3 regions of the Pseudoalteromonas sp. 2CM36K genome follow, and region 1 is predicted to be linked to each of the others. Evidence: predicted binding sites of a transcription regulator. Region 1 holds the regulator's gene; each other region holds the start of a gene.
The links. Region 1 encodes sigma-54, which starts transcription at its own class of promoters, with help from an activator protein. Its sites were predicted from a motif close to GTTGGCACGNNNNTNGNNT; they were not measured.
Positions count from the first base shown of each region.

Region 2: a site for sigma-54 is predicted at 8,557-8,575, ahead of MTN97_RS11950 (TorF family putative porin). Genes of this name have one in related genera too.
Region 3: a site for sigma-54 is predicted at 3,583-3,601, ahead of flgB (flagellar basal body rod protein FlgB). Genes of this name have one in related genera too.

Region 1 is NZ_JALNTK010000028.1:33,137-43,890, forward strand. Features, by position in the region: gene lptC (LPS export ABC transporter periplasmic protein LptC) at 1-111, shown strand, start outside; gene lptA (lipopolysaccharide transport periplasmic protein LptA) at 101-640, shown strand; gene lptB (LPS export ABC transporter ATP-binding protein) at 637-1,362, shown strand; gene MTN97_RS15845 (RNA polymerase factor sigma-54) at 1,696-3,195, shown strand; gene hpf (ribosome hibernation promoting factor) at 3,222-3,509, shown strand; gene ptsN (PTS IIA-like nitrogen regulatory protein PtsN) at 3,514-3,966, shown strand; gene rapZ (RNase adapter RapZ) at 3,986-4,828, shown strand; gene MTN97_RS15865 (HPr family phosphocarrier protein) at 4,847-5,119, shown strand; gene mgtE (magnesium transporter) at 5,226-6,584, shown strand; gene MTN97_RS15875 (YgiQ family radical SAM protein) at 6,662-8,845, opposite strand; gene MTN97_RS15880 (SRPBCC family protein) at 9,135-9,683, shown strand; gene MTN97_RS15885 (TIGR03899 family protein) at 9,652-10,533, shown strand; gene MTN97_RS15890 (TIGR04219 family outer membrane beta-barrel protein) at 10,575-10,754, opposite strand, start outside.
Region 2 is NZ_JALNTK010000017.1:83,658-94,411, forward strand. Features, by position in the region: gene MTN97_RS11905 (efflux RND transporter permease subunit) at 1-675, shown strand, start outside; gene MTN97_RS11910 (efflux RND transporter periplasmic adaptor subunit) at 665-1,735, shown strand; partial or broken gene MTN97_RS11915 (nitroreductase family protein) at 1,732-2,408, opposite strand; gene MTN97_RS11920 (ABC transporter permease) at 2,621-3,859, opposite strand; gene MTN97_RS11925 (ABC transporter ATP-binding protein) at 3,852-4,559, opposite strand; gene MTN97_RS11930 (efflux RND transporter periplasmic adaptor subunit) at 4,559-5,725, opposite strand; gene MTN97_RS11935 (YIP1 family protein) at 5,774-6,484, opposite strand; gene MTN97_RS11940 (hypothetical protein) at 6,746-7,411, opposite strand; gene MTN97_RS11945 (hypothetical protein) at 7,463-7,642, opposite strand; gene MTN97_RS11950 (TorF family putative porin) at 7,777-8,454, opposite strand; gene MTN97_RS11955 (hypothetical protein) at 8,829-9,992, opposite strand; gene MTN97_RS11960 (helix-turn-helix transcriptional regulator) at 10,138-10,338, opposite strand; gene MTN97_RS11965 (hypothetical protein) at 10,323-10,754, opposite strand, start outside.
Region 3 is NZ_JALNTK010000035.1:12,383-23,136, reverse strand. Features, by position in the region: gene flgN (flagellar export chaperone FlgN) at 57-488, opposite strand; gene flgM (flagellar biosynthesis anti-sigma factor FlgM) at 481-801, opposite strand; gene flgA (flagellar basal body P-ring formation chaperone FlgA) at 877-1,584, opposite strand; gene MTN97_RS17225 (chemotaxis protein) at 1,722-2,654, shown strand; gene MTN97_RS17220 (protein-glutamate O-methyltransferase CheR) at 2,675-3,505, shown strand; gene flgB (flagellar basal body rod protein FlgB) at 3,635-4,045, shown strand; gene flgC (flagellar basal body rod protein FlgC) at 4,048-4,479, shown strand; gene MTN97_RS17205 (flagellar hook assembly protein FlgD) at 4,493-5,170, shown strand; gene flgE (flagellar hook protein FlgE) at 5,229-6,614, shown strand; gene MTN97_RS17195 (flagellar basal body rod protein FlgF) at 6,847-7,590, shown strand; gene flgG (flagellar basal-body rod protein FlgG) at 7,612-8,400, shown strand; gene flgH (flagellar basal body L-ring protein FlgH) at 8,415-9,098, shown strand; gene MTN97_RS17180 (flagellar basal body P-ring protein FlgI) at 9,111-10,205, shown strand; gene flgJ (flagellar assembly peptidoglycan hydrolase FlgJ) at 10,484-10,754, shown strand, end outside.

The sequences.
Region 1 (10,754 bases):
GTTATTACAGGACCTAATTTAAAAATCACAGGTAAAGGCCTTGAGGCCGATTTAAAAACCGAGGTGATTAAACTTATTAACCATACGCGAACCCTATATTATGACCAATAACCTATTTAAAATTTTAATTGTTCCCTCACTATTAATTGCTTTTAACAGTAATGGCGCTGAACCTGCTGAAGCCCCCGCTGCGAATCAAATTTCAATTAGTGCAGATAAACAAGAAGGCCAATTAAAAGAAAACGTAGGCATTTTTGAGAAAAATGTTGAAATTATTCATGGTAATCGCCGTATCACAGCTGACCGTTTAGAAGTGCATAAACGCGATGACCTAGGCGATAACAAACAGTTATTAATTGCCACAGGCAGCCCTGCATATTTTGAAGAAACACAAGCTGATGGCACCATAATGAGCGCCAGTGCTAATGAAGTGCGTTACGATGTGTCGCTGCGTTTTTTAACCTTAATCGGCGATGCAAGCATTGCTCAAGCAGGTCAAAAAATAACAGCTAAAAGTATCACTTACGATATCGAGCAGCAGTTAATTAGCGCAGAAAAAGACGAAAACTCAACAGACCGTGTACACACTATTTTAGTGCCTGTTGAAAATAAAAAAGAAGATGATAAAGGCCAACCATGAGCACATTAAAAGCAGAGCTATTAGCTAAAAGCTACAAAGGTCGTGAAGTGGTGAAAAACGTTGGCCTAGAGGTTGAAGCTGGCAGTATTGTGGGGTTACTTGGCCCTAATGGTGCAGGTAAAACCACCACCTTTTATATGATTGTAGGCCTTGTACCTAGCGATAAAGGCAAAATATCAATTGATGATAAAGATATTACTTTATTACCGATGCACAGCCGAGCGCGTTTAGGGATTGGTTATTTACCGCAAGAGTCGTCTATTTTTAGAAAGCTGACTGTTTATCAAAACTTAATGGCTATCTTAGAAACACGTAAAGAATTAAATAAACAACAACGCGAAGATACTTTAAATAATTTACTTGATGAATTTAGCATTCAGCATATCCGCGATAGTCAAGGTATGGCTTTATCAGGTGGTGAACGTCGCCGCGTTGAAATTGCTCGCGCGCTTGCAGCAAACCCTAAATTTATCCTTTTAGACGAACCCTTTGCGGGGGTTGATCCTATCTCAGTATTAGATATTAAAAAGATTATAGAGCATCTTAAAAACCGTGGCATTGGCGTCCTTATTACAGATCATAATGTGCGCGAAACACTTGATGTTTGTGAAAAAGCCTACATAGTTTCTCATGGGGAGTTAATTGCATCAGGCACTCCTGAATACGTATTAAACGATAAAACAGTACGCGATGTTTATTTGGGCGAGCAGTTCAAGCTCTAATATGTGTGTTATTCCACTAAGCATCTGCTAAGATTAATCATACTTAGGTCTGTTGACCTATCAAGGTTGAATTTGCAGCAGTCTGTTTGATATTTAGGCAAGGCAGAGCCTATGTGGTGTGGTATTCCCCATAAATAGGCGATAACGCAGCATCAATGCCAAACAGGCGCTGCCCTTCGGGTTCTGCCTAGGGACGATTTACTCTTTGTTGCTCGGTTTTGACTTAGTCCACTAGGTTACAAACCTCGCGCCGCAATTAAACCGCCCCTAGTTTGAACAAATTTTAATCGCAAAGGTCAACAGACCGTAATTTAAAAGGATTGTTAGAGATACATGAGGCAATCATTACAGCTGCGCATGGGCCAGCAACTTACAATGACTCCACAGTTGCAACAAGCAATTCGCTTATTGCAACTCAGTACATTGGATCTCCAGCAAGAAATTCAAGAAGCGCTCGATAGCAACCCCTTGCTTGAAGTTGAAGAACACGATTACAGCGAAGACACAGCAGGTAAAAACGAACAAAAAGCCGATAACGATGACTTAACGCTAAGTGCCTCAGCTGACGATAAACCTAGCGAGTATGAGCAAGATAGCGGCGAAGCAATGACCAAAGACACCATTAGCGATGATATGGCTATGGATGTTACTTGGGATGAATATATGAGTGCTGCGCCTGCCTCTTCATCGGGCCCAATGCCAGAAGATGAATCTATTTATCAAGGCTCTTCGACTGAAACGCTGCATGAGTATTTAATGTGGCAACTTCAACTGACGCCGTTTAGCCCTACCGATGAAGCGATAGCTATTGCAATTGTAGAAGCTGTGGACGACTCAGGGATTCTAACCCTTAGCTGTGAAGAAATATTAGAAAGCTTTAACCAAGAAAACGACGCCGAAGATGAAGTTGAACTTGACGAAATAGAAGCGGTACTAAAGCGTATTCAACTATTTGATCCAGTGGGAATAGCCGCGCGTAGTTTACAAGAGTGCTTGTGTATTCAGCTAAATCAATTTGATAAAGACACACCTTTTTTAAACGAAACAAAAATGATCTTAACCGATCATATTGATTTACTGGCTGCGCGTGACTATCGCACGTTGATGAAAAAAACAAAGCTTAAAGAAGATGAGCTTAAAGAAATCATGACGTTGATTCATACGCTCAGCCCAAAACCGGCAGACACTATTGTCAGAGAAGAGTCTGAGTACGTTATTCCTGACGTGTCGGTTAAAAAAGTAAAAGGCCGTTGGGTGGTTGAACTAAACCCAGATAGCATGCCTAAGATCAGAGTAAATAGCCAATATGCAGCTATGTCGCGTACGGTTAAATCAAGTGGTGATAGCCAGTTTATTCGCTCGCACTTACAAGAGGCTAAATGGTTTATAAAAAGCTTAGAAAGTAGAAACGACACACTGCTTAAAGTAACTAACTGTATTGTGCAGCAACAACAGGCCTTTTTTGAACATGGTCCTGAGGCGATGAAGCCTATGGTACTTAACGATGTGGCTGAAATGGTGGAAATGCACGAGTCGACTATTTCACGTGTTACTACGCAAAAATATATGCACACACCACGTGGCATTTTTGAGCTTAAATATTTCTTTTCAAGCCATGTAAGTACTGAAAATGGTGGCGAATGCTCATCAACAGCAATACGAGCATTAATTAAAAAATTAATCGCTGCAGAAAACTCAGCTAAACCATTGAGTGATAGTAAAATTGCAGATATATTGGCAGAGCAAGGAATTAAAGTAGCGAGGAGAACTATAGCAAAATATCGCGAATCTCTAGCTATTCCCCCGTCTAATCAACGTAAAAGTTTGATTTAAGGCGTACAACAAAGAGGAAAATGTTTATGCAACTGAATTTAACTGGTCGTCATGTAGATATTACCGACTCGCTTAGAGACTACGTAAATAGCAAATTTTCGAAGTTACAGAGGCACACTGATCACATAACGAATGTGCACGTTATTCTCGATGTAGAAAAACTAAACCAAAAAGCTGAAGCAACCGTTCATGTTAGTGGCGCTGAGATTTTTGCTTCTACTGAGCATCAAGATATGTATGCCGCTATAGACTCGCTCATTGACAAGCTAGATCGTCAAGTAATTAAACACAAAGAGAAACTTGCTCGACACTAACACTATGAAACTAAGCTCACTTATCTGTCAGGACTGCAGTAAAGCTGCGGTCCTTTTTAATAGTAAAAAAAGAATTTTAGAATTTATCAGTGAATTGGCTCACAATAAACTGCCCTATTTAACACAACAAGATATTCTTAACGCATTAACTGCAAGAGAAAAGCTTGGAAGTACAGGTATAGGTCGAGGAATTGCAATTCCACATGGTCGTATGAGTGGTGTACAAGAGCCTCTTGCACTTATATTAGTGAGCGAAACGGCTATTAATTTTGATGCGATAGATAACAGACCGGTCGACATTTTTGTTGCCTTAATTGTACCTGATGGTGACAATAAGCAGCATTTAAAAACCTTAGCCACGATAGCAGAAAAGCTCAATGATAAAGAATTTTGTAAACAGTTACGCGCCGCCAAATCGGATAGCGAACTGTATCAGGTTATCGTCAGTCAATCGTAGTAATAAAGAAAGGTGGTAAATGGAATTAATAATTATAAGCGGTCGCTCAGGGTCAGGTAAATCTGTGGCGTTACGCGTTGTGGAAGACTTAGGTTATTATTGTGTAGACAATATTCCTCTTAATTTATTACCATCATTAGTGCGCAGTGTTTCCGACAGTTATAATAAAATTGCTGTGAGTGTTGATGTACGTAACCTACCTAAAGAGCAACAGCAGTTTAATGAAATCATTGAATATTTACCTGGTTTTACTAAACCAACGGTATTTTATTTAGACAGTGACGATCAAACATTAATAAAACGCTTTTCAGAAACGCGTCGTCTTCACCCTTTATCTATTGATTCTTTGCCGCTTGATTTAGCCATAAAAAAAGAAAAACAACTACTTGATGTATTGATTAATCGTGCTGATTATATGATTGATACCACAGATTTAAGTGTGCATCAGCTTGCTGAATCTATTCGTGAAAAAATACTCGGAAAAAAAGATAAACAACTGATCATTACCTTTGAATCATTTGGTTTTAAACACGGCCTCCCTAAAGAAGCAGATTACGTATTCGATGCCCGTTTTTTACCAAACCCGCATTGGGAGCCTGAACTAAAGCTACTTACAGGGCTGGATCAACCAGTAAAAGACTACCTAGCAAGTCACAGTATAGTGCAAAAATTTACATGGCAAATTCAAACATTTGTGCAAACATGGCTGCCGCATTTAGAACGAAATAACCGCAGCTACTTAACTATTGCAATTGGCTGCACCGGTGGGCAACACCGCTCTGTTTATTTAGCGCAAACCATTGGCGAAAGCTTTGCAATGAGCCATCCTAATGTAAAAATTCGCCACCGAGAACAAGAATAAAGCTTGCGAGAACATGTCATGCGCTTAGAAAATACATTTTTAATAAAAAACAAATTAGGATTACACGCTAGAGCGGCGACAGTATTAGCTCAGCTTTCTGTGCAATTTGATGCCACAATCACTTTATTTCAAGATGACAAACAAGCCGCTGGCGATAGCGTGCTGGCACTTATGTTACTCGAAAGCAGCCAAGGCAAAGAAGTTAAGGTGGTATGCGAAGGCCCCGACGCTGAGCCTGCACTTAGCGCAATAGGTGAACTCATTGACCAACGATTTAATGAGCAAGAATGATCCTGCTTATAAGCTAAGGTTAATAGTGGTTGAGGTAGTTTACTGATATAAAGTAAGATAAAGCAATACCCCATCATCGTGTAATAAAATTTAATTAAGGACGCCAATGCCTGAAGCTTTAGAACAAGATATTCCACTACAACAACTAAAACAGGTGACTAAGTCACTAAATAGTGGTCAATTTGTTCAAGTTAGGCGCATGCTAGCAAAAACGGCACCTTGTGATACCGCACTTCTTTTAGAATCATCTCCCCATAAAATTCGTCGTATGCTCTGGCAACTGGTTGATCCTGATGTACAAGGTGATGTGCTTGAAGAGCTGTCTGAAGATGTACGTTTGGGCATTATTGCGCAAATGGCACCCGAGCACATTGCTGCTGCAACCGAAGACATGGGCCATGATGATTTAGGGGAAGTACTACGTAGCCTACCTGACACTGTTTATAAAGATGTTGTTAGCGCTATGGATATTCAAGATAGAGAACGTGCAACGCAGGCTTTATCGTATCAAGAGCGCTCTGCTGGCGCATTGATGAATATAGATACCGTTACTATTCGCCCCGATGTGACTCTAGATGTGGTACTACGTTATATTCGCTTACGCGGCGAATTACCTGAGGGTACAGATGACTTATATGTGGTTGATGAAAATAACTGCTTTTTAGGCGCCCTATCGCTGAGTACTTTATTAACTAATCCCCCTGAAAAAATTGTTCATGAGTTAATGGATGAAGACTGTGAGTCTATTCCTATTTCAATGGATGAGAGCGAAGTTGCACAATTGTTTGAGCGTCATAACTGGATATCGGCACCGGTTGTTGATGACAACGCACACTTGCTTGGGCGGATCACCATTGATGATATCGTTGATGTTATTCGTGAAGACGCTGAGCACAGTTTACTGGGTTTAGCGGGTTTAGATGATGAAGAAGATACCTTTGCACCTGTGTTAAAAAGCTCTAAAAAGCGCTCAATTTGGCTGGGTGTAAACTTACTAACTGCATTGCTGGCTGCAATTGTGGCGAGCTTTTTTGAAAACACCTTAGCTATATTACCAATTCTTGCTGTGCTCAATGGTATTGTCCCGTCAATGGGTGGGGTTGCAGGCAGCCAAACCTTAACTTTGGTTATTCGCGGTATCGCGGTGGGCCATATCAACCAAACTAACCAACGTTTTTTATTATTAAAAGAACTCGCTATCGGCGCGATTAACGGTATGGTTTGGTCTATCCTAATTGCCGGTGTCGTTGCGCTTTGGCAATGGGATTTCAAACTCGGTGGTGTTTTAGCGTTTGCTATGTTTATGAATTTAGTTGCAGCAGGTATTGCGGGTGCTAGTATCCCACTATTGCTTAAAAAAATGAAAATAGATCCAGCACTTGCAGGCAGTGTGGTACTAACCACAGTAACTGATATTGTTGGTATATTTGCCTTCTTAGGTACTGCGACTTGGTTATTGATTTAATCTTTTTATAAACAAAAACACCGCATCAATACGCGGTGTTTTTGTTTAAGCCGATAGTTACTTTACATAAGTTAAGGCTACTTAGCGCGCTGGCGATTACCACCTACCTTAGGTTTAGTGTTGGCTTTTTTAAACTGGCTAAAGCCAGTATGACGAGTAAGCGCAGGGCGACCGCCCTTGTTACCTTTACCGCCTTTGGCTTGCCTTTCATCTCGCCCTTCTTCTGGCACTAAACAGTTAGGTCCTTTACCAATGAGTTTAGCTTTGCCCATGTTACGAAGGGCTTCACGGATCATCGGCCAACCGGCAGGATCATGGTAACGTAAAATTGCTTTATGCAAACGACGCTGACGCGCGCCCTTTGGCACCGCAACTTGCTCAGTATTATTTTTAATATTGCGTAGCGAGTTCATTTCAGTATGATAAATAGTGGTCGCATTAGCCATCGGTGATGGGTAAAAATTTTGTACCTGATCAAGCTTAAAGTCATTCGATTTCAGCCACAAAGCCATATTAACCATGTCTTCGTCTTTAGTCCCTGGGTGAGCAGAAATAAAGTATGGAATTAAATACTGCTTTTTACCCGCTTCTTTTGAGTACTTATCAAATAACGCTTTAAATTCATCATAGGCGCCCATACCCGGCTTCATCATTTTAGATAATGGACCATCTTCAGTGTGCTCAGGTGCTATTTTTAAATATCCACCAACATGATGAGTTACTAGCTCTTTAACGTAACGAGGATCACGTACAGCAAGGTCATAACGCACGCCTGAAGCAATTAAGATCTTTTTGATCCCTTTAACCTCACGCGCCTTTTTATATAAATCGATAGTCGGGGTATGGTCAGTATCCATATGCTTACAAATATCAGGATACACACACGACAAGCGGCGACAGGTACTCTCTGCTTTTTTACTGGTACAACGCAGTTTGTACATATTTGCGGTTGGTCCGCCTAAATCAGAAATAACCCCAGTAAAGCCTGGCACTTTATCTCTAATTTGCTCAATCTCTTCAATAATTGATTCTTGAGAACGGCTTTGTATTATGCGCCCCTCATGCTCGGTAATAGAACAAAACGAACAGCCGCCAAAACAGCCGCGCATAATATTTACCGACGTTTTAATCATATCGTAAGCAGGGATTTTATTATCGCCATAACTTGGGTGCGGAATGCGCTGATACGGTAAACCAAACACATCATCCATTTCTTGGGTTTCAAGTGGATAAGCTGGCGGGTTCACCCAAATAGAGCGATCGCCATGACGCTGAAACAACGCTCTTGCACAACCAGGGTTGGTTTCTTGGTGCAAAATACGCGATGCATGAGCATATAATGGTTTATTAACACTAACCTGCTCAAAAGCAGGTAACTTAACGTAAGTTTTTTCCCATGGCTTAGGGCGCGCAGGTTGGATGATAATTGGTTTTGCAGCTTCGGCTTTTAAATCAATACCCGCTTGCTTAAATTCTGATTTAGCACAACCCACATCATCCGCACCATAAGGATTAGGAATAGGGTCTATTTTACCAATTTTATCAATGGCTGTTGAGTCACTGCCACGCCAACCGGGTAAAGGCTCTTTACGAATAACTGCCGTGCCTCTCACATCTTGTATGGTATCTATGGTTTCACCCGCAGCGATACGGTGCGCTACTTCAACTAACGGGCGTTCGGCATTACCATAGATTAAAATATCGCCTTTAGCGTCAAATAATACGCTACGACGTACTTTTTCTTGCCAATAGTCATAATGAGCAATACGACGCAAGCTGGCTTCAATGCCCCCTAACACGAGCGGCACATCTTTATAGGCTTCACGACAACGTTGTGAGTATATGATCACGGCGCGATCGGGGCGTTTACCGCCGACATTTCCTGGTGTGTATGCATCATCATGGCGCATTCGTTTTTCAGCGGTGTAACGATTGATCATCGAGTCCATATTACCGGCTGTAATACCAAAAAATAAGTTAGGCTTACCCAATGCCATAAAGGCATCTTTAGAGTTCCAATCAGGCTGAGCAATAATGCCCACTCTGAACCCCTGCGCTTCAAGCACACGGCCAATTACGGCCATCCCAAAACTAGGATGGTCTACATAAGCATCACCGCTAATAATAATAATATCGCAGCTATCCCAGCCAAGCGCGTCCATTTCTTCGCGTGTTGTTGGTAAAAATGGAGCTGTGCCATAACACTCAGCCCAATACTTGGGATATGAGAATAAGGCGCGATCAGCTTTTAATGTGCTCATAAAATTGGCCGTTCAATAACAAAAGGCGCGAATTATACCCTATCGACATCCCCGTTGATATAGCACAAAATGAAAGCGCTGATTAAAAATTGTTTACCTTTATTGCATTACTAAAACTAATAAATCATCTAAACTTATTACGGCTAATGTCTGCTTTTGAAATAATACAAGGTAGATAAAATAGATCAAAAGCAACCGCGACTTCGTTAAACTATTAAATAATTAATAATTGATAGACGCTGTAAATTAAAATAGATGAGGAATACCTATTAAACTACTTAAAAAAATAATGCAGTTTTCAATCATTTTACTCTTGGTTTTTGTTATCGTTGGATTATTGTTACCACAAAATTATCATGTGCAAAAAAGTATAAAGATTAACGCACGCGCTCCCGCAATAAAGTCATTAGTGGAGGACTTTACCCAGTGGTATAAATGGTCGCCGTGGCAACAAATAGACCCTAACATTAAGTTTAATATTGGAGAACCGAGCTCTGGCGCAGGAGCCTACCAATCTTGGGAAGGTAAATGGGGCAAAGGCGAAATGACAATATCGGCATTAAGCGATAATGAAGTTGTATTTAGTGTGTTATTTAATCAAGAGCATATTATCACTAGCAAATTGCTATTTAGCCCGCACACAAAAACCGTCACGTGGCAAATAGAAGGACAAGCAACGATGCCGCTTATTTCTGGGTACGTTGCTATATTTGCTGAAAATATATTAGGTAATATAGTGACCCTAGGGCTAAATAACTTAAAAACGGTCGCTCAACTCAGTGATGCACAAGCAATAATGGAAAGCCATGACAGTCAAAACCGCACAAGCCAGGATTAAACTTGCCAATATTATTGAGTCACTGCTAGGTTACTCGGTCACAAAAGTGAGTAATACGCCTGCCATTGATGAAAAAACCTATAATCCTCAAAGTAAAGCCAAATCGCTTTATAGTATTAATAGCGAGCATTCAATTTTAGCGCGTGCTCAAAAAAGACAAGACTTACTACTGATTAAACAGCAACAAAATATTGAGACTATTTTAGCCTTAGCAATGGAGTTTTGTCCTGATGTTGCTTGCGCCAAACAGCCCGATGCTGATTGGGTAGAGCACTTTATAGCCTTATGTGAAGATACCTCAAATCAATCTATGCAAGTGTTGTGGGCAAAAATTTTTACTGGCGAAACCATTAGCCCAGGTACTTTTTCTATTAAAAGTTTACAAACACTCAAGCACATGACCCAGCGCGAAGCCGATTCATTAAGAAAGTGCGTGTCTATTTCTGGGTATAACGAAAAGGATAGTAGCCACCTAATATTCTTGGGGTATTACAAAAAACCCTCATTATTTGATTTACTAGGTAAAGGTAATAAAGTGTCATTAAGCATAGGTAAAAGCGGTGTGAGCTTTCCTGATGTATTAACCTTAATGGATTTAAATTTGTTATACCGTAAAGAGATTGAATCCGCTGCATTAAAAGCAGGACAAGAGTTCACCCTATCCTTTTTATCACAAAAACTAACTTTAAAAGCAAAAAGTAACGATTTAGTACTGAGCTATTATAAGTTTACCCAAACCGGTGATGAATTGTTTAGACTAATGAATTACCCAATTAATAAAGTGTACAAACAGTTAATTGGTGCAGCATTTGAAGGGGAATTTGAATTAGTGTGGCATGCTTCAAAGTAACTAAAAAAGCCACACGAGGTGGCTTTTCGAAAAGTCGGTGCTTAAAAGTGAACCTGAATACCGGCAAACGGCCCCGATGCATCAATATCAGTATTAATATCATCGACATCATCAAGTTCTAAAACCATAGAGCGGTAGCCCGCTTTAACCGCAACATCAACGGCTAGGTTATCAATAAACTCCCAAGCAATACCCATTTGGTAATCTTGTACTTTACTGTC
Region 2 (10,754 bases), on a different contig from region 1:
TCAAACGATGAGTTTGTTAAAACATCATGGGTAGGTCGTCACTTTTTTAATAATGGCGGAACAGCCCCATGGCAACTACCACAAGGAACCCATGTCAGCTTTAGTGGCGAGGGGGAATGGCGCATAACTATTGATGTATTTAGAGATATGGGCATTGCCTTTGCGTTTGCGCTCAGTGCTATATTTATAATTTTACGGGTGCAAACACAGTCGGCGAGTTTATCGCTGATTATCATGTCAGCTATTCCGTTAACAGTGATAGGCATAATGCCAGGTTTTTGGCTGTTAAATCAGTTTGGTGAGCGCTCTATAGCAGGTGCCCCAGAGCCGGTATTATTTACTGCCACAGCGATGATAGGCATGATTGCCCTTGCAGGTATCGTGGTGCGTAACTCACTTATTTTGGTTGAGTTTATTAATCAAGCTCGCGGCCAAGGCATGGCAATTAAAGAGGCGCTTGTTGCAGCGGGTACGGTGCGAATGCGCCCTGTGCTCCTAACCGCAGGTACCACTTTATTAGGTAACTTAGTGATCACACTCGATCCGGTATTTAGCGGGCTCGCGATTGCAATTATTTTTGGCATTGTGGCGTCTACATTATTTTCATTATTTGTAGTACCGCTTGTTTATTATTTAGTGTTTGCAAGCACAGAGGATGAAGCGCATGCAGGGTAAATCAAAACTTATAGGCACATTTGCCGCGTTATTTGTCATTATTATAGCTGTGTTTTATATGGCAGGCAGCTTTTCTGACAAGCAAGCTGCTGGCTTAAAAGAATCACAAATAACGAACTATCAAGGTGAGCGAGTAACGGTAACGCTGCAAAGTATTGCTGGCACTGAGCAGGTACCAGGTAGTGTAATAGCAAAACAAAATACGCAAATTTCATCGCATGTTATGGCGCAGGTTGAGCAGTTAAAAGTACGTGCTGGCGATAAAGTCGCTAAGGGCGATTTACTTATTATGCTCAAGCAAGATGATTTTAAAGCGGCGTTAGCGCAAAGCAGCGCAAATATTAATGCGGTGCAAGCGTCGTTAACGCAAGCTAAAAAGCAATTAGCCAGAATGATTGATTTAAATGCGCAAGGATTAGTATCTGTTAGTGAATTAGATGACGCCAAAGCAAAGTTTGAAAACTTAACCGCTAATTTAGCGGTTGCTAAGCAACAGCAAACGCAAGCTCAGGTATCGCTTAATTATACGCGCATTACTGCCCCTATTTCGGGCGTGGTCGTTGAGCGCCTAACTGAACCTGGCGATACTGCAACACCCGGTAAACCGCTGATTACTTTGTATAACCCATTACAGTTACAGCTTGAATTTAATGTACGTGAACAACAAGCAGTAAAATTAAGAGTAGGGGACAGTTTAAATGTGGTACTACCTTCTCTTGATATAACAACACCCGCAACGGTGAGCGAAATTGTACCAGTGGCAGATAACGCGGCGCGCAGCTTGCTTATTCGTTTAGAAGCCGATGCGCAACTTGGTCTAATGCCAGGCCTTTATGCTCAACTACAGTTACCAATAAAAAGTACCCAAGGCGTATTAATTGATCCACGTTGGGTGCATGAGTTTGGCCAGCTCAATATGGTGTATGTACTTGAAAACGAAACGCTGGTTAAACGTTTCGTGCGTTTAGGCAGTATTATAAATAACCAGCAACACGTAATAGCAGGCCTAAAAGAGGGTGATGTACTTGCTGTTGATTACATACCAAGTCAAAGCGATTAAATAAAACTCGCAATTTCATCAATCGACTTTTTATCTGGGGCGTGCAGCGGCACTGTTGCATGCTCATCTGGGTAATCAGTAATAAGTAACATATAAGGGCGTTCGTTGTTTTTATCACGTCCACAAATATCGGTTAGAAAACTCATCGGTTCTGGTGTGTGGGTAAGTGTTGCAAGGCCTGCGCGGTGCAAGGCTTGAATTAAAAAGCCAGTGGCAAGGCCTACCGATTCATGCACATAGTAATTCGTGTTTTTATCATCGCCACTCAACGCCGCCCTTTTTTTGACTAAACACCGCAATCAACCATGGCGCGTGCTCTAAATAGGGTTTGTTAGCATCGGTGCCTAAGGGTTTTAGTGCATCTAACCATTCTTCACCCGCTCTGCCTTCATAAGAAGAGCGTTCTAATTTCTCGGCTGCTTCACGAATTTTCTTTTTAACATCACTACTATTAATTGCTACAAAATACCAAGGCTGGTGGTTTGCGCCACTAGGCGCTGTATCTGCCGCTTTTATACAGGTTTCGATGATTTTTTTGGCACTGAGCGGTTACTAAAGCTGCGAATACTATGAGGCGTTGACTCGTTTGTAAAAACTCATTCGCACGCGTCAGCATTTCCTCTTGAGGGTGTTCTATAAAATCGGCTAATGGTTGGCTTTTATGATTTTGCATGGCTGTTCGCTTCTTATTTTTAGAGTGTTTGGTTTAAAAGAGCAGCAAAGGCTTTATCTGCTAAGGTTTATAAAACCCGCGCTACGCATAAAATATTTATATCATATTACAAAGCTTAGCCAATAGATAAGAGCCTATTAGGTATCCTAAAACAGTAAAAGTCAGCTATTTTAGGATACTATTTTAAGCAAACAGGTCGCTATTTTGAGTGGTTATTCATAACGTAAGGCATCAATGGGATTAAGCCTAGCTGCTTTTATTGCGGGAGCTAAACCAAATACAATACCGATTAAAGAGGTAAAACCAAACGACAGCATAATAGCCCAGCCTGGTATATAAGCGTCGGGCATGCTTGGTACAGAGAGCGAAATGAGCTCGGCAGCACCATAGCCAATGACCAAGCCAATTAAGCCTCCAAATAATGACAGCACCACAGCTTCAACTAAAAACTGCAACATAATAAACCCTGGTGTTGCACCGAGTGCTTTTAGTGTGCCGATAACACGGGTACGCTCAGTTACTGATACCAACATAATATTCATTACGCCAATACCGCCAACAACAAGACTGATACCAACAATCCCTGCGGTTATTGCGGTAGCGCTGCCCGTAAATTTGTCAACATTAGCACGTGCTTTTTCGGCGGTTTCAAACTCAAAGTCGTTTTCTTGCTCATCTTTTAACTTATGTAATTGCCGTAAAATGCGGGTGATTTTGGCAAGTACTAGTTCTTCCTCACTGCCTTCCTTGAGTCTAAACATAATTTGTACATTACTTGTGCTGCTCGCACCCTCTAATGCGCTCATGGTGCTGATTGGAATGTTAATATAATCGTCTTGATCGAACCCCAATAAACTACCTTGTTTTTCAGCCACGCCAATAATTCTAAACCACTCGCCGCCAAGTTTAATATATTCGCCTACAGGGTTTTTTGGCAGGTTTAGCTTTTCAATAATGGATGGACCAATAAAAGCGACTCGACGGCGCTTTTCATCATCCTCTGCGCGAATAAAGCGCCCAAGTTCTGGAAAGGTTCTATACGCTTTTTGGTAATCTTGCTCTGTACCCATTACTCGTGATGAGTGGCTTTTATTTCCATATTCAGCGCCACCAGAAAAACGCCAAGTAAACATCAGTGCAGTGAGTGTTTCAGCCTCTTTTACTCGGGCTTTTAAGACTAAAAAATCGTTGTAAGTGAGTTTAGCATTTTTGCCCACCATTTCTTGTTCAATGCTGGTAAAGGGTTTAATTGTGGTTACATCAGGTGCCATATCTGCGAGTTGATCGTTAATTTGCTTAGTAAAGCCTTGCATAACGGCTACCACTGTAATAACCGCGGCAACCCCAATTATAATCCCTAAACAAGTGAGTGCGCTTCGCATGGCATTGGCTTTAATGGCCATTAGTGCTGCTTTTGTTCCTTCCATAATTGCAATAGCAGATTTAAACATGCTGTTTGTCTCCTTCACCTTTACGCACATCGCTCACTACCTTGCCATCAACTAAGCGAATAACTCGCTGGCAATGATCTGCAATTTCTTGTTCGTGAGTTACCAAAATAATGGTGTGGCCTTCATTATGTAGCTCATCAAATAGCGCCATAATTTCAGTGGTAGTTTTGCTGTCTAGATTCCCGGTTGGTTCGTCACCGAGTAAAATATGCGGTTTAGTCACTAGCGCTCGTGCAATGGCAACACGCTGGCGTTGCCCACCAGACAACTGGCTTGACAGATGATCCACTTTATCACCGAGTCCTACACGTTTGAGTGCATCGAGGGCTTTTTGTTTACGTTGTTTTGCGGGTATAAACCTATAAACCAAAGGCTGCATCACATTTTCAAGTGCCGACGCACGCGGAAGTAAGTTAAAGCTCTGAAAAATAAAGCCAACACTTTCGTTACGCTGATGAGCGAGCTCGGTTTCTGTCATACTTTTTACAAGTTTATCTTTTAAAAAATAATCCCCAGTAGTTGGAGTATCTAAGCAACCCAATAAGTTCATTAAAGTTGACTTACCTGAACCTGAAGGACCGATTATAGCGACATACTCGTTTTCATTAATGACCACGTTTACATCATCTAGGGCCTTAAATATTTGCTCACCCATTTTGTATTGCTTGTTAATATGCTCAAGCTTGATTACCGCCGACATTATTGCGCATCCTTGGCAGTTGTTTGCTTAACTTTTACCGTATCATTTTCTTTTAGTTTACTGATAGGACGTGCAGGGCCAATAACAATTCGCTCCCCTTTATTTAAACCTTGGGTAATTGCTTGCTCTATATCTGAAGAAATACCCACTTCTACATAGGCTTTGCTTACAGTGTTATCGTCGTTTAAACGCCATACAAACGTTTTGTCATCTTCTTTTTGTACGGCTTCGATAGGGAGCTTTAAGCCATTCACAGCAAGGCTTGTTGCGATTTCTGCACGGCAGCTCATACCTGCATATAGTTGCCTATCGGTATTATCAAGTAACACTTTCACTCGAAATGATAAACCTTGTGAACCTGCTTGGTTTTTTGCTGACGTACCAATGTTAATGACCTTGCCAGTGAAGGGTTGATTGGGGTACGCAGCAGCATAAATATCTGCATGCTGGTCCAATTTAATGCCAGCAATATCAGTTTCATCAACTCTGAGCTCAGCTAAAATAGCGCTTGGGTCGGCAACCAGCATTAAATCTGAGCCAATAATATTAGTGGTGCCGGCAATAACGGTTTCGCCTTCTTTAATATTTACTGAGGCGAGCAAACCACTCATTGGAGCACGAAATACACTTTTGCTAAGTCTATCTTCAGCGATTGAAAGAGAGGCTTTGGCTTGATTATAAGACTCTACTCTGGCTTCAATATCTATTTTGGCAAGGTCGCGTGCATTTTGTAAGTTCTCGTATACTTCTTGCCCTGCTAGGCCTACGTCATAAAGCTCTTTTTGACGTTTAAGCTGACGTTCAATATTCAAAAGGCGTGTTTTACTATGTTTTATTTCTATTTCGCTAGCTCGCAATACCGCTTTATTACGTGTTACTTCTGACTCAAAAGCAGTGGTATCTAAGCGCATTAAAATGTCGCCTTGTTTTACACTTTGCCCTTCTTCAACAAACACCTTGTCGACTCGTCCGGTTACCTCTGAACGTAACTGCACTTGAGTATTAAAGACTAAATTGCCAGAGGCCATAATGGAGTCTGCAATACTACCTTGCTCAACCTGTGCAACATTTACCTCTGGTGCTTTTTCATCGTCAGTAATTTGCTTTGATACAACAAGAGCAATAAAAGCTGCAATTGCAAGGGTAATGATAATCGCTTTTTTCATTTTTATTTCCGTATTTATGAGTAGGCAGAAAAGTTTGTCTACATTCCTTTAAGCAACAATAATAATTGTCCAGATGCTGTAAATGATAATGGTCGGTAGCGCAGCAAAAAGAAGTGCTTTATTAAAGCTGAAATTAGTCCAACACTTTAACCCAATAGCAACCAAAGCTATGCTCCAAAGACTAAAAATACTTAAACTCTCCATCATATTATAGAAGCTATCTCCAAGCTCTAACCCCAGAAATAACTGATTTATAGACGCGTAATTGAATAAACTAATAGGTAATTCATTGTTACTGGCTGTAAGAACTAGCGCAACAACACCTAAACTTGAAATAACCATGGGCATCATGCTCCAAACACCAAAACCATACCACGCACCATAGCTATAATTAGCATCAGGGTCTTGCTTAGATATCAACATGTAATACCCAGATAGGAGTGCATTTATAAAAAGAAGGCCGAAAATACCCCCTCCAATTGCAAACCACACTTGGTTATCGAGGCTTTGCTCCATACTTTGACGGATCATTTTTTTCTCACCGATTGTGGCATCCACACTCGCTGCAGCAACCTGCTGGTCTAAAATAAATTGTGAGTCTGCAGTGGTATAAAATGTATAAGCAGAGGCTGCAAGGGTTAGAGCGAGAAGTGCAAAAGCAAGCCAAGACCAGCCTTTAGCTTCTTTTAGCCCATTAAAAGCCTTGCTTGGGCTGATAAAAATATCGATACAAGCAGAAAGCGCGTTAGATGACTTCATTATTATTCCTTAATAACCTATTTGTGGGTTGGTAAACAATTGATACCAATGAGTAGATTAATAATATAGGAAAAAGCAGGTACTAATTTCACTCAATTGTAACCGATTGTTAACAAAAGGTGGTGTGTTATAAAAAGTAGAGTGTAAAGTGCGTATTACTAAGCTCTATAGCTATTAGGTAGTTTCAATATGTTGATTAATCAGGAGTGAAATTCAATTGTTATGTGGCTGTATTTGAGGTAAATACAGCCATTTATCTAATTAGCTATCAGATAAACTTAAACCGCTAGGGTTATCTGTTGCGATGTATAGTGCTTTGAGTTTTTTATCACCATTTTCGGTTTCAGTAAATTGCTGAAAAGAATAGTTTTTAGAAAAACTTGAAAGAGTCTCAATAGATGCTTGATTACTACTTTGTGTATAAGTAAGTTCTAGTGCGCAAACCTTCCCTGCACACTCGAGATCTTGCTGTAAAATAGTCACGTCTTTTAATTCATTTAGAATAAACTCATTTAGCTTATCTTTACGTATTTGTGCTATTTCAGAGTATTCAATATCAGACATGCGCTGCAGTAATATTGAAGTATCATTTTTAAATACGTCGTCCAATGCTTTTTTTGAAACAAATTCTTTTCCATCCTCAGTTGAAACAAACTCTTCAGAGAAAACATGAGGGTTTGAAGTAGATGATTTAGATATCGTTGCCACTTTTTGATCTACAACTTTGTGCTGTTTGACAGATGGTTCAGGGGTTTTACTTAATAGGGTATTTGGCTCAATTGGAGGCTTAGCGTTTTCATTACTAATAACGGTTTCATCAGTTGATTGTATGTGGGTTAGCGGAGGTTTTGAAGGCTGCTCTGTATTTAAAATACTAATACCCACAGCGGTGACAATAATAAGTGCAATTAAAAATACGTATTTCATTTTACTATCCTTAGAAGAGAAAGGCATACGCCTTTATAATAACGCTTAACTTTACTTTATCATGCAAGTAACACGACCACCATCAGAGCAAGAGTAGCTAACAGTATTGCCATCATGCACAACGGTCATGCTACCTGATGTGCAACTGCATGTCATGGTTGCATAACTTAATGAGCTCATTGTAATTAGAGTAAGTGCTAAAATAGCGGTAACTTTCTTTGATAAATTCATAATAATCCTTAATCGTGATTTGGAATTTAAATGTTATCTTATTGTTTTTTTTGTAAATAATTATTTTTCTGGATGGTTTATATATAAAAAAGGGCCTTTCGGCCCTTAGTGTTGCAGCAAGTAACACATTCTTTTTATAGGTTAAAGTCGACAGCGTAGGCTACATAAGCTTTTACATCTGAGCCGTCCATGTCGTTATCAGATAGGCCAAAAGTAAAACCATCTTTAGACACCGATACACCATAATCAATAATATTTTCATCACCGATGAAATCGCCTGAGTAATGCCCTATGTGTAGCGCCATTTCAGTGCCATTGCTACCAACAGCGAAGCTGTAATCGGCGTTTAAATACAGTGAATCACCAAAATCAGTACCATCACCACTGGCAGCAGATGTTGCAAGTACGGCCGCACCAAATGTAAAACCTTGCACACTAATGCTACCGTAAACTTCTGAAAAATCAGCATCGGCACCTGATGCCGCATCTGGGTAAGCGTAATAAATATAACCTACGTCATAACTTACGTTTTCATTAATAGCGCCGCCAAAACCGGCGTATAAATCTAGTTCGTAGGTCATTTCATCGGCCCAAGACGCATTTGACGCCCACGTACCCGCATAAAATCCAGATTCATTAGCGTAATCAATACCGCCAGATACAGCTGCATCGCCCCCAGTTTGCTCTTGTCCGCGCCATAAGTAGTTAGAAGTAGCGGCTGCATTGGCTGTTACTTCGGCAAATGCAGTAGTTGATGTCATTCCTGTTAATGCCAATGCACTGATGAGTATTGTTTTTTGTAGTTTTAGCATGTTTCATTTCCCATTGTATGATTTTGCACGCCAAGGTTTTTTATTATAAACGACTACAACCTTTTGAACGGCGGCGTATTATTACGTTACTGCAGGGGGGAATTGCACTGTATGTGCCAGCTTCCATTTATTCAATAAAAAATAAATTTTATATTATAAAACAAGGTGTTGAAATTATGCGCAAAGACGCTTTGTGAAAAGTATGTAAGGAAAGAACACACTGCTGGTGCAAAAAAAAAGCCTGGCTGCACCATTAGAGCGCTACCAGGCTATCTATATTAGGATCTATTGGCCTTTGAAAATTTAACCTTGAAAGGTCTACAGACCCTAACGTTAAGCTAGTTTATTAAAGCTAATTGCGTTTGATATACGTTTTATCCAAAAATGGTACGCATAAGTGTAATTGTTTCGTTTACACCACGGCCTTTTTGTACTTCGCTAATAATAGAATCACGCTTAGCACGAATATGCTCTGGGATGTCATCAGCAGCAAGTGCGCGGTCCACTAATATTTCAGCCGATTCTTTGCCGCGGCGTGGCGCTTTACTGCTGCTAGAAGTGCTACGTGTAGGTTTATTTAGTAGCTTAATGTAGTTAGAGTTATCTGCAGTATTCGTATCTGCATAATAAAAAAAGCAAGGTATTAGCGCTTTAATATCCACTAACTGAGTTTCTAGTTCATTACCTGCATTGGCCATTTTAAACCATGACATAGCGTGAATGCTTTGTACTACATCTTGCCAGTAACGCTCAAAGTCACGGTTATTTAATTTGGTGATACCAAGTGCGGAGCAAAGTGCATCTAAGCGACTGTTACTAATCGGTGTAAATACATCAGGGCGGCGCATTGCTAATAAACGGGTTGCAGGCGCTAGTGTTGGTTTTTCATCACTGCCATTAAATGCACTCAAGTAAGCAGTTACAAATTGTTGGTAATTACTTTGCGCTACATCACCCTCAAGTGGGATATTGCTCAGGGCATCGTCAAATGCACCTGGCAAGTCAGCCAACATCTGGTGAAAGCCTTTAGCACTTTTTGTAGAGGCAAACCATTCTACATCAAAGTTATAAGTACTCGGGTCGAGTGACGCCATGTGCTTACCGCTAAAAGCGAGTAAGTCTTCAGGGATCATGTCTTTTAATGGTTGTTCACGTAGGCCTGAGATATAAGCAGTTAAACGTAATTGCTCATCAAGTGCCACCAGTTCTTTATGTTGTTCTACAAACATACTCACTACCGGCCAAGGTGCTACCCGTAATGTTTTTAGCTGTAAAAAGCTAATTGCTGAGGTTAGCTGGTCGTGCAGCTTTTTTAAAACTGGCAGTTGTTGTGGCTCTAGTAAGTCGTAATTTATGCGGTCTTTACTTGCACTTAGTAGCTCATAACACCAGCCTAAAAAATCCTCTGGGTGGTTTTCTACTTTCACGGCCATTAGGTTTAGGCTTAGTTCTGAAGCTTGCTTCAAGATGTTTTGGTAAATTTGACTTTCTTGTTCGCCTAGCGCCATTTTTGACGGTGAAATTAGCAGTTTTTTCATGCCTTGTAGAGTCTCCGAGTAGATACATTTTTTAGCTGCTTTATTTTAGCGCAAATACGCCAATAGCAACAGGGCCGTGCATAATACCTAACAATTCAAGGGATGCAATCATGATGCTTAATATAAGTACCATGATTGCCGAGGTTTAATCATGCTCTTGCAGCGTAAACAAGCTTTCAACGGAAGTATTAAAGTGCCTCGCTATTTTAAGCGCAATTATTACCGATGGCGTAAATCGGTTTGTTTCTACAGTGCTTATTGTTTTGCGTGATACATTAATAGCGTCAGCGAGCTCTTGCTGTGAAAGCCCTGCCTCTTTACGAAATTTTGCTATGTTATTTTGCACTTTGACTCCTGGTCACGACTTTGCCAAAAAGTAGAAATTCCGTACACTAAACACATAATAGCAAGGTAAAAAGTAGCCATCATGCTATGAGATATATGTAAAGTTAGGCCTTCAGAGAATAAATAAACCGTGCCCATACTAAATAACAATGCTAATACAACATGTTTATAAGCAATTGTATCTATAGTCTTTAAGTATTCATCTTTATAAGTAAGGTGGTATTTCATTCTCCATGTAAAGCCACCTCTAATTACAAACATAAGGAAAGTACCAAGAAATGCGGTGCTTCCTAAAATCAGCAACGGCGCTGACGTGTTTCCGATAATGGGGTAGCCACTGATTATTAGTAACGTAATACCCATAAATATCGAAAACCATGCGTTGTGAGTCATAAATTTTTCTTCAGTTTTAATATC
Region 3 (10,754 bases), on a different contig from region 1:
ACTACCGAGCAACGGCTAACGAAATAAGAAGCATCGCCTGATAAGGCGGTGAGTAGTCACGCTTTTAGGTTTCGCACAATGCTGTTATCGGTATTTACTACGCTACCAGCTTGATCGTAGGTCATCGACGAAGGTGCACCAATTAAAATACCTTTCAGTTGCTTAACACTTAACTGTGCCTGGTGCGCTGCGTGAGCGTTAACTTCATTTTGTTTTTGACACTGCTCAAGCTTTTCTCGAGTTAGCTTTATTAAGTCAGCGTTTTCATCTGTTTGCTGATCATTACTGGCAATTAGTTTGCTGAGTTCTTTATCAAGGGTGCTTATACTGGTTAAAAAAGACATTTTTTGTTGGGCAATTTCTTTTAAACCTTCACCTCTACGTGAGGCAATAGCATTAAGCTCTTGAGTAAGAAGCTCACTCAAGGTTGTTAAACAAATTATTTGTTCGTTTAGTTTAATCGTAATTAAACTATTGTGATCAGCCATAAACATTAAACTCGAAGTCTGCTAAATTTTTGGCAAGTTTCTCACTGTCTATTTGATACTTGCCTTCAGTAATCGCTTTTTTAAGCTCAGCAACTTTGTTACTGTCAAAATCAGAAGACTGCTGCGCTTTCTCTTGTAACGATTTTAATTGCTTAGCTTGCGGTGTTAAGCTCACCGAATCGCTTGCAGCTTTAGGTGAAGGCGTTTGTGCAGCCTGTGTATTTGCATTATCTCTTTTTAAATCAACTTTTTGCTGTTGAGTGTTTGTTAAAACACTCGGTTGTTGATTTGATTTATTTACTTGACCGACCATAATAAAAGCCCATTTATTACCCAACTGATGCCTTTATATCGGCATTTATTAAAGATACTTTAGCATAAATTTATATTAAATATTTACCTGAACTGACTCTACACCATCTACACGCGCATTTAAAACTTTACCTGTCTTTTTGTTTTCTACTCGTACTTGCTCACCCAAGGTGCCATCCTCTAATGCAACACCCGTGGTTTTTACTCTTAACCCTTTAATGTTGGCAAAAATGTTGACAGAGTCGCCTTTGCAAACCATACAAATTTGATTAAGCAGTACTGGCATACCTTCACGAATATTACGTTTGCTGCGGCTACCAATAAGTAGTGCAGGGTCATCAAGATACTGAACACGTATAAAGTGCACAGGGCGCATATCAATACTTAAATGGGATGGAGTAATCACTTCACCTCGTGCTAAGTTAGTAGTTGCAACTACAACCGGTGCTGATTCAGTGATTCTAACGTGCACGTATTGTGCCCAGTTCTCATTATCGTTGCATTTTATCTGAATGGTGACCTGACGATTAAATGGGGGCTCACTTGGGGTTGCTAGCGCTAGTTCTGAGTTACAATGGCGATCAGGTATGCGGCTATCTAACGGTAATGCACTGAACTGTATTTTGTTATCATTTGTAGCTACTGCTTTTTGAGCAACATAAGAAACAGCCATTTCTTGTAGCGATTCTTTACTAAATACTTGAGCCTTTAGTGGTAAAGTGAAGCAGAGGCTAGCAAGAAAATAAAAAACACTGTATCTTCTGGTTTTTTTTAACAAACTCATAATGTTTCGACTATGCTTATGGTTGCAAACAGGGTATAAATATTTTGCGTCAGAATTTAGACGCCCCCGTTGTGTTATGACGCTTTATTAATTGAAAGCAATTATCGTTCCTTATATTTGTTTTCTTAGGAGATTAAATGGCCGGCATTTTAGACTCAGTAAACCAACGTACACAGTTGGTTGGGCAAAACCGCTTGGAGTTATTGTTATTTAAGCTTAATGGGCGTCAGCGCTTTGGCATTAATGTGTTCAAAGTAAGAGAAGTTCTTCAATGCCCTCCATTAACCAGCATGCCAAAATCTAATGCTTATATTCGTGGTGTAGCACACATTCGAGGCCAAACTATTTCAGTGATTGATTTATCGATGGCTGTAGGCGGGCGGCCCATTAAAAACATTGAAGACAGTTTTATTATTATTGCTGAATATAACCGCACAGTGCAGGGTTTTTTAGTTGGTGGTGTTGAGCGAATTGTTAATATGAACTGGGAAAAAATAATGCCACCGCCATCAGGAGCAGGGCGTTATTCTTATTTAACAGCCGTCACTGAAATTGAAAATGAGTTGGTAGAAATACTCGACGTAGAAAAAATCTTAAACGAAATTTGCCCAGTTAATACTACGGTAAGTGATGATGTTGCCTCGCAAGGCACTATACAAAAAGATTTAGGCGAGAGAATAGTATTTATTGCTGATGATTCGGCTGTTGCGCGAAATCAAGTAAAACGAGCATTGGAACCATTAGGTGTAACAACTGAGTTGGCTAAAAATGGTAAAGAAGCTTTAATAAGATTAAAAGAAATTGCAGAGCTCGATTGCGTAAATGATATTACAGAGCGAGTAGGGCTACTGATTTCTGATGTAGAAATGCCAGAAATGGATGGTTATACGCTGACTGCAGAAATCAAAGCTAATCCTAAGCTCGCGCCACTACATGTGATTTTACACACATCATTGAGTGGTGTTTTTAATCAAGCGATGATTGAAAAAGTAGGAGCAGATGATTTTATTGCAAAATTTAACCCAGACGAGCTTGCAACAGCCGTTAATAAATGGGTTCATCGTGATTAATAAACATAGGTGTTATTGATTTGACTAATAAAGATTTACAGCAAAATGAATACGATCAATTTCGCTTATTTTTAGAACAACAGTGCGGTATTGTTTTAGGTGAAAATAAGCAGTATTTAGTAAAGAGCCGTTTGGCACCATTAATGTCTCGATTTAATGTTGATTCGTTATCTGAACTGGTAAGTAAAACGCTAGGTGTACATGAGCGCCAGCTGCGCGCAGCCGTTGTTGATGCCATGACAACCAATGAGACATTGTGGTTTAGAGATCAGTATCCGTTTGAGTTACTTAAAACCAGATTATTCCCTGAGTTTAAAACGTTAAATAGGCCATTAAAAATATGGTCTGCGGCGAGCTCATCAGGACAAGAACCCTACTCAATAGCGATGTCGGTTGCTGAGTTTCAATCCAGCAGCCCTGGTGTTTTAAAAATGGGTGCACAAATAATTGGTACAGATATATCAAATACCATGCTTGATATATGTAAACATGCTGAATATGACGCATTGGCATTGTCTCGCGGACTCTCTGCACAGCGCCGTAAAAAGTTTTTTAAAGACAGCGGCAATGGCATGGCACAAGTGGTTGATTCATTGAAAAAGCAAGTGAGCTTTAGGCATTTAAATTTGCTCGATTCGTACGCCTTAATGGGTAAGTTCGATATTATATTTTGCCGTAATGTTTTAATTTACTTTTCACCTGAGGTGAAAGCCAAAATAATTGCAAAATTCTCTCAAGCACTTAACCCTAAGGGGTACTTATTTTTAGGTGCGTCGGAATCTATGTCTGGTTTAAGTACTGACTTTGATATGGTGCGTTGTAACCCTGGTATCATTTACCAAAAGAAATGACCTTCATTAATATATTATCCCTCCTCTAAACGACGCCCATTGCGTCGTTTTTTGTTTTTATTATCACTATTTTCACTGCTGGCTCATTTATTGCTTTATCGGTACTGAGTCAATTTTTTGGAGGTAGTTATGGCTATCAGTTTTGATAAAGCATTAGGCGTGCATCCGCATGCGATGTTGATCCGTTCGCAAAGAGCAGAAATGCTCGCTACTAATATCGCAAATGCTGATACGCCCGGCTATAAAGCAAAAGATATCGACTTTGCCTCAGCATTAAAAACGGCAAAGTCCAACCAACTAAGCGGCAATACCATGGTAAGAACCAATGAAAAACACATTGCCGGTGGTACCCGTAGTGTAGGTGGTAATGAATTATTTCGTACGCCAAATCAAACAGATACAGGTGATGGTAACTCTGTTGATATACAAGTGGAACGGAACTTGTATACACAGAATGCTATGGAGTATCAGGCCAGTGTCCAGTTTCTTAATGGTAAATTTAAAGGCCTGAAAAAAGCCCTCGGTAGTCAAGGAGCCTAATTATGAGTTTATATAATGTGTTTAATATTGCTGGTTCAGGTATGAGCGCGCAAAACGTGCGATTAAATACCACGGCAAGTAATATCTCTAACGCCAATACAATTAGCTCTTCGCAAAATGAGACGTACCGAGCGCGACAACCTGTATTTGCTGCGGAGCTTACAAAAGCGTCAGCGTCAGCAAGCAACCCACAGGGCTCTGCCGTTGGTGTAAAAGTGTTAGGAGTGGTTGAAAGTAATAAACCACTACAAATCGAATATAACCCAAATCACCCGAGTGCGGATGAAAATGGATATATTTACAAACCCAACGTGAATGTTGTTGAGGAGATGGCAAATATGATTTCTGCTTCTCGCTCTTATCAGACAAATGTTCAAGTTGCTGATGCAGCTAAGCAAATGTTAAGTAAAACACTGCTGTTAGGTCAGCGGTAACTGAGGGTAGCTCATGAGTAACGATATTAGTACTTCTTCATCCTATATGGACTCTTTACGTTGGCAAGATAAGCAAGTGCCAAAAAAAGAAGAGAGTGATGCGTTAACCCAAGAAGATTTCTTTTCGTTGTTAACACAGCAGTTGTCATATCAAGATCCCAGCAAACCAGCTGATAACGATCAGATGATTGCACAAATGACAAACTTTACTATGGCTGAAGGGATCTCAAATTTAAACTCTAACTTTGAGTCTTTAGCTGCGTCGATGACATCAAATTCAGCATTGCAAGCATCAACATTGGTTGGTAAGCAAGCGCTGCTGGAGTCTGACACACTTGAGCTTAATGAGTCGGGTGAGGTAAAGGGAGCGATTGTTGCTGAAAAGCCGGTAGACAATTTAACGCTTCGTATTGAAGATGCATCAGGGCAATTAGTTAAAACTATTGATTTAGGCACGCAGCCTGCAGGTGCGGTTCGCTTTGCATGGGATGGTAAAAACGAAGCGGGTGAACGACTTCCTGCTGGTGAATACAAGGTTAAAGCTGAAGGCAGTACGGATGGCGAATTCTCTAGCTTACCAATTGCCTCATTCAAAAATATTGAGAGTGTTAATATTAATGGCTCAAGCGGCATTATTATTAACACAAAAGAAGGTGCGGTTAGGCTGACTGATGTCGCAGAAATCGCGTAATAGATTTTATGTATTTTTTTAGCCAATAGGCTAAATATTTTTAGGTTAGAGGTTAATTATGAGCTTCAATATTGCATTAACAGGCCTTGCTGCCGCACAAAAAGATTTAGATGTTACCGCCAATAATATTGCCAACGTAAATACCACGGGCTTTAAAGAGTCTCGCGCCGAGTTTGCTGATGTATACGCATCATCAGTATTTAGCGCCGGTAAAACAAAAAATGGTGATGGTGTACAAACCACTATGGTTGCCCAGCAGTTTCATCAAGGGTCGCTGCAGTTTACTAATAATTCACTGGATTTAGCGATCACAGGTGAGGGGTATTTTGCTACCAGTCAAGACTTAGGCGCACAAGACTTTACCTACACGCGTGCGGGTGCATTTAAGCTTAACAAAGATAACTTTGTTGTAGATGCAAATGGCAGCTTTTTACAAGGCTTTCCGGTTGACCCTTCAACAGGCGATACTACATCAGTGAGTTTAAGCACTTCATCGGCTTTACAAATACCAGATTCGTCAGGATCGCCACGTGCTACTTCAAGCGTGTATAGCTCGTTTAACTTAGATTCACGATCAATTGCACCTACAATTGCGTTTAACCCTACCGAAAGTGCAACTTATAATTCATCAACCTCAACAACCGTGTATGACTCACTCGGTGAGCCACATGTATTGCAGCTGTTTTTTGTAAAAAAAGAAGCCGAAGAATCTACGGATCCTGATGAAGACGCTAATAAGTGGGAAGTTCATGCAACACTAGACGGTAAATCATTTGGTAAAGATGGTGTTAAACAAGATGGTTCTGAAGACTTCCCCTATACAGCTCTTAGTACACTTCAGTTTAGTGCTAATGGCTTACCATTGAAAACAGATGGTGAAGATAACCTAAGTAATACGTTTAATCCTATAGAAATAGAGTCTGGGGATGATGTTGCTGGTGGCCTTTCGAATTTATTAGATAATGGCGCTACTTTCCCATCCGACATAGCTATAAATTGGCGCGATCAGACAGGTACAGCTAATAAAGTACCTACTCAATACGCAAGTCGCTTTGAAGTAAAAGCACTTGAGCAAGACGGTGCAACGGTTGGTCGTTTAGCGGGTATTGATATTGGCGCCGACGGTAAAGTTGTGGCTTCGTACAGTAATGGCGACTCAACATTTTTAGGCCAAGTGGCTATGGTGCGTTTTTCAAACTCGCAAGGTTTACAACAAGTGGGCAACACAGGTTGGAAAGCGAGTATAGCGTCAGGCGAGCCTATTGCCGGTGAACCAGGCTCTGGCACCTTAGGTAATATCAACTCATCAGCGCTTGAGCAGTCAAACGTAAACTTAACTAACGAACTAGTTGATTTGATTAGTGCGCAGCGTAATTTCCAAGCAAACTCGCGAGCGCTGGAAGTTAACTCAACAATTCAGCAAAGTATTCTACAAATTAGATAAAGCACAATTTATTAATTTGAATATTCAAGGCTGCTTAATTGCAGCCTTTTTTGTTTATAAGATCAGGTTTGAGGCGTCAGGTATCAACCTAGAACCTAGAACCTCATCCCTATAATTTCTGCAGCTACCGGCGGTATACCACATTGCTTGGCGGTGCAGTTTTACTGCTGTATTTAATGGTGGCACTTATATTGCATCTACTCATACATAGATTTCTTAATGAGTCGATGTTATGGATAAAATGGTCTACATAGCCGCATCTGGCGCTAAACAAAGCATGCAAGGGCTTGCTCTTAAAGCCAATAATTTGGCAAATGCGAATACCACTGGGTTTAAATCTGATTTTGCGCAAGCACGATCAATGCAGGCTTTCGGTGAAGGTTTGCCGACTCGTGTTTTTGCTATGCAGGAGCGCCCAGGATCAAACATGGCATCGGGCGGTGTTGTTGAAACAGGTCGCAGCCTTGATATTGCTATGAGTGATAACGCATGGCTGAGTGTTCAGGATGCCTCTGGTAATGAAGCCTATACAAAAGTGGGTTCGTTAAATATAACGGCTGAAGGTATGTTAACTACCAGCGACGGTCGTCAAGTTATTGGCGAAGGTGGGCCAGTCATATTACCTGTACCGATTGAAAAAATTGAATTTAACAAAGATGGCACTATTCAAGTTCGCCCTCAAGGTGCACCGGCTAACTTTTTAGAAGAAGTTGATCGGCTAAAAGTAGTTGATGCAAACAACGCTACACTCGAGAAGGGTAACGATGGCTTATTTAGAGCTAAACCAGGCCAAATAGTTGAAACATCAGCCAATGTACAAGTATTAGGTGGCACATTAGAAAAATCGAATGTAAATCCTGTGCATGAAATGGTCGATATGATCAGTCACCAACGCCAATTTGAATTACAAGTAAAACTGATGAAAACAGCTGAAGAGATTGACGAACGTCAAGAACAGCTGATGCGCATCGTTTAACTTTAACGTGAGGATATTATTATGAATCCAGCATTATGGATAAGTAAAACAGGGCTTGACGCTCAACAAACAGATATATCGGTTATATCAAATAACTTAGCGAATGCCAGTACAGTGGGTTACAAAAAAAGCCGCGCTATTTTTGAAGACTTACTCTACCAAAATATTAATCAACCAGGCGGTCGCTCATCGCAAGACACCGAAATGCCGTCAGGCTTAATGTTGGGCGCGGGTACGAAAGTGGTCGCTAATCAGAAAAACTTTTCCCAAGGTAACATGCTCACCACTGAAAATTCATTAGATTGGATGATTTCAGGTCCTGGCTTTTTTGAAGTATTGCAACCAGATGGCAATATTGCTTATTCGCGTAACGGCCAGTTTACTACCGACGGCGACGGGCGCGTTGTAACCTCGGGCGCTGGTTATGTTGTTCAGCCTGAAATGAATGTACCTGACGATGCACAGTCGATCACCGTATCTCAAGACGGTGAAGTGTCAGTTCGCGTTAAAGGTCAGGCCGAAAACGTGGTTATTGGTCAGATCACGATTAGTGATTTTATTAACCCGTCGGGCCTTGAGCCTATAGGGCAAAACCTTTATACCGAAACAGCGGTAAGTGGTGCGCCTGTTCAAGGTAATCCGGGGGTTGAGGGCCTAGGTACAATTATTCAAGGTTCACTTGAAACATCAAATGTAAATGTGACCGAAGAGTTGGTTAATTTGATTGAAACTCAGCGAGTTTACGAAATGAACTCAAAGGTAATTTCAGCGGTTGATGAAATGATGAGCTACATCAATCAACAATTATAGTTTTGGGGGATTGTATGCGTAATATTATGTTATTTGCAGTAGGGACTTTACTGTTAAGCGGTTGTGTATCTACACAAAATAATGAAGTAGTGCAGGACGATCCCTACTATGCACCTATGTATCCTGAGCCTAATATGGAGCCAGTGGTAGCAACGGGCTCTTTATTCAGTACTCAGTTATCGAATGACTTATATGCCGATAAAAAAGCACTTAGAACAGGCGATATCATTACGGTTAAATTGCAAGAGTCAACCCAAGCCACAAAAGCGGCTAAAACAGAAACAGATAAACAAACAGATGCTAGCCTCGATCCTGTTATTGGTTTAGGTGGTTTACCGGTTAATATTGGTGGCGATAGTATTCAATTTGGGGTTGGTAGTGATGCGTCGTTTAAAGGTGACTCAAAATCAAATCAATCAAACAGCCTAGTTGGTGATATTTCGGTTAACGTGATGCGAGTATTACCAAATGGTAATTTAGTGATTCGTGGTGAAAAATGGCTAACGCTAAATACCGGTGAAGAATTTATTCGCTTAGAGGGGTTAGTGCGTCCACAAGATGTTAATGCTGATAATACCGTTGAGTCTAATCGTATTGCGAATGCGCGTATTCAGTATTCAGGTAAGGGTCAAACTCAAGAGGCACAAAGCCCGGGTTGGTTAACGCGTTTCTTTAGTAGCTCATTGTTTCCCTTTTAGAGGACATTCAACATGAATGGTTTTAAAGTTTTTTGTTTTATGGTGCTACTAGGCTGGCAATTTACTGCCAGTGCTGAGCGAATTAAAGATGTGTCTATGGTCGAAGGGGTGCGCTCAAACCAATTAGTGGGCTATGGATTGGTTGTTGGTTTACCAGGTACCGGAGAGCAAAGCCGTTTTACCGAGCAAAGTTTTAAAGGCATGCTTAATAGTTTTGGTATTACACTACCTGCGAGTTTAAAGCCAAAAATTAAAAATGTTGCAGCAGTCGCGGTTCATGCTGAACTCCCCCCATTTAGAAAGCCAGGGCAAACTATAGATATTACTGTGTCATCAATTGGTAGTGCGGGAAGCTTACGTGGCGGTACGTTATTACAAACATTTTTAAAAGGGGTTGATGGCAATGTATACGCTATTGCACAAGGGAGCTTAATTGTTGGTGGCTTAGGTGCTGAAGGCCTAGATGGTAGCCGAGTCGTGATTAATACGCCAACCGTAGGGCGTGTGCCAAACGGTGCAACCGTTGAGCGTGCTGTTAAAAGCCCATTTATGCAAAACGATTATATTACCTTTAATTTAAACCGTCCGGACTTTACAACCGCAAAACGTTTAGAGAAAACCATTAATGATTTAATCGGCCCAAATAGCGCACAAGCACTCGATGCCGCCTCTATTCGGGTTGTTGCGCCACGAGATGCCTCGCAGCGCGTATCGTATTTATCAACTCTTGAAAACTTAGAGTTTAAGCCTGCGGATACTTCGGCAAAAATAATTGTTAATTCGCGTACCGGCACCATCGTTATAGGCAAAAATGTAAAATTACAACCTGCGGCAATTACCCATGGTGGTTTAACAGTCACGATTGCTGAGCAACAAAATGTGGCGCAGCCAAACCCGTTAGCAGAAGGCGAAACCGTGGTTACACAGCAAAGTATTATTGATGTTAATCAAGATGATTCACGCGCTTTTGTATTTGATCCTGGTGTGAGTCTTGATGATTTAGTTCGCGCAATTAATGAAGTTGGCGCTGCTCCTGGTGATTTAATGGCGATTCTTGAAGCACTTAAAGAAGCCGGTGCCATAAATGGTCAGCTTGTTGTAATTTAGTTTTATAAGACCCTATTTAGGGTCTTTAACAGTTAACCTAAAAAAGACGCGGCATAAAGCCGCTGCTACCTCAGCAATATAAACCTACACAATAAGTAGCAGCGAGTTTACCTCGCGTCTCTCACTTAGTTTAATCTCTGCCTAGAACCTAGAACCTAGAACCTAGAACCTAGAACCTAGAACCTAGAACCTAGAACCTAGAACCTAGAACCTTTCACTTCACTTGGCTCAATTATTGCATTTAACTAAGAATTATTAATTATTGTGTCAAAAAGCTGATGGAAACAAATCATCTAGATAAGCAAAACTTTTTTGATTTAGGCAACTTAGACTCTTTGCGTCGAGATGCTTTAAACAGCGGTGATGCATCAACCGATGCATCTAAAGCGGCGTTAAAAAAAGCAGCGGCACAATTTGAAGCTATTTTCACCCAAATGCTGCTTAAAAGTATGCGTAAAGCTAATGAGGCTTTTGAAGATAAAGAAAGCCCGTTTAATGCTAGCGGCGTGAAATTTTTTGAAGAAATGCACGACCAACAAATGGCCACAG